One region of the Photobacterium sp. GB-72 genome, then DNA from elsewhere that is predicted to be linked to it. Evidence: predicted binding sites of a transcription regulator. Region 1 holds the regulator's gene; the other holds the start of a gene.
The links. The regulator MetJ, encoded in region 1, represses methionine synthesis genes. The targets are predictions, from matches to a motif close to TTAGACNTNTANANGTCTAA.
Positions count from the first base shown of each region.

Region 2: metN (methionine ABC transporter ATP-binding protein MetN) is a predicted target of MetJ. The motif match lies at 1,424-1,443, and genes of this name have one in related genera.

Region 1 is NZ_PYNV01000010.1:108,255-111,649, forward strand. It holds gene C9J40_RS12730 (malic enzyme-like NAD(P)-binding protein) at 1-1,167, shown strand, start outside; gene metJ (met regulon transcriptional regulator MetJ) at 1,246-1,563, opposite strand; gene C9J40_RS12740 (O-succinylhomoserine (thiol)-lyase) at 1,867-3,033, shown strand; gene C9J40_RS12745 (bifunctional aspartate kinase/homoserine dehydrogenase II) at 3,033-3,395, shown strand, end outside.
Region 2 is NZ_PYNV01000017.1:77,472-80,866, forward strand. It holds gene C9J40_RS17230 (methionine ABC transporter permease) at 1-253, opposite strand, end outside; gene metN (methionine ABC transporter ATP-binding protein MetN) at 243-1,277, opposite strand; gene gmhB (D-glycero-beta-D-manno-heptose 1,7-bisphosphate 7-phosphatase) at 1,539-2,093, shown strand; gene C9J40_RS17245 (hypothetical protein) at 2,309-2,557, shown strand; gene C9J40_RS17250 (lipopolysaccharide assembly protein LapB) at 2,624-3,395, opposite strand, start outside.

The DNA of each region.
Region 1 (3,395 bases):
CCAGCAAATACGGTTGAAGATCTTGCTTTAGCGTATAGCCCAGGTGTTGCTGAGCCCGTAAGGGAAATCGCTCAAGATCCTGATAACGTTTACAAATATACCGCAAAAGGGAATATAGTTGCGGTGATCACCAATGGCACCGCTATTTTAGGTCTTGGTAATTTAGGCCCGTTAGCTTCTAAGCCTGTTATGGAAGGGAAATCATTACTTTTTAAGCGCTTTGCAGGTATTGATTCGATTGATATTGAAGTCAAACATCGCACTATTGATGAGTTCGTTGATACTGTCGCAAATATTGCCGATACTTTTGGTGGTATTAATTTAGAAGATATTAAAGCGCCAGATTGTTTTGAGATCGAACAGCGCTTAATTGAGCGTTGTAATGTTCCGGTGTTTCACGATGATCAGCATGGTACGGCGATTGTCACAGCTGCAGGTATGATCAATGCCTTAGAGCTACAAGGTAAAGAAATTAGTGAAGCGGTGATTGTTTGTTTGGGAGCGGGAGCTGCTGCTGTTGCGTGTATGGAGCTCTTGATCAAATGTGGCGCGCAACGTGAAAAAATTTACATGCTCGATCGTAAAGGCGTTATTCATACTCGCCGTGATGATATAAATGAATATAAGCAGCTATTTGCTAACAATACCGATAAGCGCACATTAGAAGATGTGATTGCGGGAGCCGATATTTTCGTTGGTGTATCAGGCCCTGATTTATTACCACCTGAAGCGCTAGCACTAATGGCTGAAAACCCTATTGTATTTGCTTGCTCTAACCCTGATCCTGAAATAAAGCCTGAATTAGCTCATCAAGTTAGAGATGATTTAATTATGGGAACGGGACGATCTGATTATCCTAACCAAGTAAATAACGTTCTATGTTTCCCGTTTATTTTCCGCGGTGCATTGGATGTGCGTGCAAGTCAAATTAATGATGAAATGAAATTAGCAGCCGTTCATGCAATTAGAGAGTTAGCGAAAGAGCCAGTACCACAAAGTGTGCTTGAGGCTGCGGGTGTATCACAGCTTGAATTTGGCCGAGAATATATTATTCCAAAACCGATGGATCCACGTTTATTACCGCGTGTCGCAAAAGCAGTTGCACAAGCAGCCATTGATTCAGGTGTCGCGCGTATTGAGATGCCAATGGGATATATGGAAGTGTAATCGCGCTATTCTATTGATGACAAAAAAATAAAAACCAGCTGTTAGGCTGGTTTTTTTGTAGACATAGTACTGCAATAATTATTCATTAATGTCTTCGTAGCTAATGCCCATTGCGTCCATTAATGCTTTTGCTTCTGCAGGTAGATCGTCTGGGCGATCTTTACGAATGTCATCATCAGTGGGAAGCGGTTGACCTGTGTAGGCATGCAGAAAGGCTTCACAAAGTAATTCACTATTTGTTGCGTGGCGAAGGTTATTCACCTGACGACGAGTACGTTCATCAGTCAGAATCTTAAGCACCTTTAATGGAATCGAAACAGTAATTTTTTTTACTTGTTCGTTTTTCTTACCGTGTTCCGCGTAAGGGCTAATATATTCGCCATTCCACTTTGCCATGTTTTACCTTCTCAGCGATATTGGGTTAATAATGGTGGTAACAGGAATCAACATTTTCTGTTAGCAACGGGGATTGTAGGGCGGCGATATTACGTGAACATCGCGGTTTTGTCCCGTATTGAACAGAAAAATTACAGTAAGGTTGTTACCATTATTTTGTTATGGCTGAATTTTAGCGGGATTTACTGCCATAAGCAAAGACATATAGACGTCCAGATGTGTTGACGTCTTGTTTTGTAGTGGTTAAAGTTGTTATAAATTTATTATCTTGGGTTAAATCCTGCCCCGACAAGGAATGTTTGTATGAGTGATAAGCGACTGGCGACAATTGCAGTAAGAACCGGTATTGATGTTGACTCTCAATATAATGCTGTTGTTCCTCCTATTTATTTAACGTCGACCTATAGCTTTCCAGCTTTTGGCGAAGTACCGCAATATGATTATTCTCGTTCAGGTAACCCAACTAGAAATACGTTAGCTGACGCGCTTAGTGAGATGGAAGGTGGTGCGGGTGGTGTTGTCACCAGTTGTGGTACAGCTGCGATGAATTTATTGGTTACTGCATTATTAGGTCCTGATGATTTGATTGTTGCGCCGCATGATTGTTATGGCGGTACCTATCGATTATTTAATACTCGTGCCAATAAAGGTGACTTTAAGGTTGAGTTCGTTGACCAATCGGATCAAGAAGCACTTACAGCGGCTTTAGCGAAAAAACCTAAACTAATCTGGGTTGAAACGCCGTCTAACCCATTAGTGCGTGTGATTGATATTGCGGCGCTGTGTCAGCAAGCAAAAGCCGTGGGTTGTCTTGTTGCTGTAGATAACACTTTCTTATCGCCACTATTACAACAACCAATTGAATTAGGTGCCGACTTTGTTGTTCACTCAACAACCAAGTACCTCAATGGTCACTCGGATGTGGTTGGTGGGGTACTGATTTCAAAAGATGCCGAAATGGCAGAAAATATTGCTTGGTGGGCGAACTGTATTGGTGCGACTGGCGCACCATTTGATGCTTACTTAACTCTGCGAGGTCTACGTACATTATCACCGCGTATGAGAATGCATGAAGAGAATGGTACCGCGGTATTAAGTTACCTTCAGCAACAAGCGATGGTGGGTACTATTTATCATCCAAGCCTTCCATCCCATCCTGGTCATGAGATTGCCAAACGTCAGCAAAAAGGTTTTGGCTCTATGATGAGTTTTGAGTTTGCGGGTGATCAAACCCAACTAGAAGTGTTTGTGAAAGAGTTAAAGCTGTTTTCACTGGCAGAATCATTAGGTGGTACTGAGAGCTTAATTGCGCATCCATCAAGTATGACTCACCGTGCAATGTCTGATGAAGCACAGGCAGAAGCGGGGATCACCACCTCATTATTACGTCTTTCGGTTGGTCTTGAAGACCCTAGTGATTTAATAGAAGATCTTGATCAAGCCTTTAAACTCGCGGCGGAGGCTCACTAATGACAAAAGCATTACGCCAATTACATAAATTTGGCGGTAGTAGCTTAGCTGATCCTGAGTGCTATCGCCGAGTAGCGGATATTCTGGCGGAGTATTCAAACAATGAAGATTTAATTGTTGTGTCAGCCGCGGGAAAGACAACAAACCAACTTATATTATGGTTAGCGCAATTAGAAAAAGATGGTCGTCAAGCCCATGAAACCTTGTTATCTGTCCGCAGTTATCAGCAACAATTAATTGAGTCTTTGCTTTATTCGCCGACAGCAGAACGTTTGATTGAATTACTACATGATGATTTATCAACCATTGCTCGTTATGGTGAAAGCCCTATTAGCCCAGCACTTCGAGGCACCATTCAAGGG
Region 2 (3,395 bases), on a different contig from region 1:
CAACCAGCAGAATAATAAAAGGAATAGAGCGGCCAATATTAACGATAATGCCAAGGATGTTATTAACAACGGTATTTTCTAATAAGCCATTTTTCTTCGTTAAGTGAAGGGTGACACCCAAAGGAATACCAATAACAAAACCAATTAGCCCTGATACAAACACCATGGTTAATGTTTGTCCTAATGCTTCAATCAGTAAATCAATCAGGCGGGTATTTTGTTGCCACCACAGGGTTAAATCATTAAGCGACATAGCCAAGCACCTCAACATTTACTTTATTTTGACGTAGAAAATTGACCGCATTCTCAACAGAGTCTTGATCACCAAAAAACTCTGCTAACATCAGTCCAAATTTTACTCCTCCCGCATAATCCATATCCGAGCTGAGAATACTGATATCTAAACCAAACTTACGTGTTACTTGGCTTATCAGTGGCGCATCAACAGAAGCACCGGTGAACTCTAAACGAATAAGAGGGTATGAGTTTTCAACTTGTGTTGGCGTCATACGAGCTTGGTAATCAGCTGGAATCGACAAATCCAATGTTGAACGAATAAAGTCTTTGGCTAATTCGGTGTTGGGGTGTGAGAAAATATCACCGACTGATCCCTGTTCAACTAATTTACCGTCACCAATAATTGCGACCTCACTACAGATACGCTTCACGACATCCATTTCATGGGTAATAAGCAAAATAGTTAGGTTTAGCTTTCGGTTAATTTCTTGCAGTAGCTCCAGAATCGAATGCGTGGTGGCAGGATCTAATGCACTGGTGGCTTCATCACAGAGTAACACTTTGGGATCAGAGGCTAACGCACGAGCAATCGCGACACGTTGCTTTTGTCCACCACTTAAATTTGCTGGGTAGCTTTGGTGTTTATCTTCAAGACCGACTAAAGCCAGTAACTCTGTCACTTTTGTTTTTATTATCGCTTTATTGGTATTGGCTAATTCAAGAGGCAAAGCAACATTATCAAAAACTGTGCGAGATGAAAGGAGATTAAAATGTTGGAAAATCATGCCTATTTTACGACGAGCCAAAGTGAGTTTTTGGTTCGATAGAGTAGTAAGATCGATACCATCGACAATCACTTGACCATTAGAAGGGCGCTCTAACAAATTAACACAACGAATGAGGGTACTTTTCCCTGCACCGGATGAGCCAATAACCCCAAAGATAGTACCTTGCTTAATTGTAAGGTTTATATCGCTTAATGCGTTTATAGCCTTATCGCCTTGATAGAAGACTTTATTGAGTTGCTTTATTTCTATCATTGAACGTCCTGCTCCTAGATAAAACTATTGTATGATCTTGAAAAACTATTGTATAAATTTATGGTTATTTGTTTTATTAGGGTTAAATAAGTAACTAACCTGAAATTGTGATGCTATGTTCTATTACAAAAGCTGTCAATAGCTATTTTTACATCTAGACGTCCAAACGGCTATGTTGTGAGCGTTAATCAATAACGAGTACTCTTCATTATTAACTCGTGCCATAATCTAAAAAATTTATGATTTAAGAGGGCTATCCTTTTGGCCAAACCTGCAGTCTTTATTGACCGTGATGGCGTGATTAATGTTGATCACGGCTATGTCCATACCGTTGATGATTTCGAATACATTGACGGGGTATTTGAAGCATGTAAAAAATTCAAAGAAATGGGTTATCTACTCGTATTGGTGACTAACCAATCAGGTATCGCTCGCGGTATGTTTAGTGAAGATGAATTTACTTCATTAACAGAGTGGATGGACTGGAATTTTGTTGATAATGGCGTTGAGTTTGATGGTATTTACTACTGCCCGCACCATGCAACAAAAGGGCAGGGTGATTACTTGCAAGATTGTGATTGCCGTAAACCCAAACCAGGTATGTTTATTTCAGCTCGCGATTTCTTGAAAATCGATATGTCGCAATCTGTGATGATTGGTGATAAAGCGGATGACATGAAAGCAGCCACAGCTGCTGATGTTGCTTTAAAAGTGCTCGTACGTACAGGTAAGCCGATCACGGATGAAGGTGAAGCGTTAGCAAACGTGGTGTTAGACAGTATTGCTGATGTACCAGAGTGGTTAGCAATTCAATAGAAATGAGTGCTTATATAAAGGTCGTTATTAAACGGCCTTTTTTGTCTCTATAACTGGTCGTTTTAACGAAAAGTTAACGATTTAGCTTAGTGAGTTAGACTAACTGAGCCCGTTTTTTGTCAAAAACATTAGAAATAATAACATTTTTAAGATTGGTACAATTTCTGCAGATTACAGAATGAATTGATTAATAATGCTCTTAGGGGGATTTATTCATGATGTGGCGTGTACTTATTAATGCTATAAAAACGGCTGTAATTTCAATAAGTGTTGTGAGCTCGTTTAGTACTAATGCGAATGAACCAGATGAAAGTGGTGATTGGTATCTCTCTCAATTTCATCAAATTGCAGATCAGCAAGTAAATGTCGTTGCTGTCATTGAGCAAGAAAATGCTAAGACGTTGAAACAAACATTATCAGACACACAAAATGCGGTGCTTAACGAGATAAAAAAGGGGAAGTAATAAATACTTCCCCAAACAGTGTGACTGACTCACACAAGATCACGGCAGTGAAAGGTGATGGTACCTTTAGCTTTGGTCTTCTAAAAATGCAATCCATGGCTCAGCACTGCTTTTCATCGAAGATGACTGCGCAGCTGTTTTCATCGCCTTTAAAGCATTTTGATGCTGATCTAATTCAAAGTAAGCCATGCCCCTAAGGTAAGCGAGTTCAGCCTTTTCATCGCGTTTAGCGTTGGATGAACTGTTAGCAAAAGCAGTTGCTTGCTTAAATTGCTTATCCTGTATCATTAATTTAACGATACGGATTTGTTGTTTACCTGAAGGTGCAATTTTAAAAGCTTGCTTATAGGTACTGATGGCTTCATCTAGCTCTTTTGCCTGATGATAAAAACTGGCTTGCTTCTCAATATTTGCATGAGTACGAGCAATGTTATTATTTGCCATTTCTTGCGCCATTATCTTCGCTGCTCTGTGGGGAATACCTTGGTATGCCATAAAGTTTACTAAGCGAAGGTGTTCTTTTTCTCCCTCTAACAAACCTAATTTGTAAGCAGCTTCAAGAGTCGCTAGCGCATTTTTATTCTGGTTGAGCTCCATATAAACCCCAGATAGTTGCATCCAATAACGTTTTTTCTTTGGATACTTATTCGTTAAGGTTTTCAGGACACTCGCAACACTTTTGTATTGCTTTAATTCGTAATGGGATGAAACTAGCAATAAGTACCACGATTCATTCGGCGATTTCGTCATTGAGATCGCTTTTTTTGTAGGTGCAATTGCGTTTCTATAATTTCCCATTTGAACATAAGCACTTGCCAGTGTGATGTAAGCATGCGCG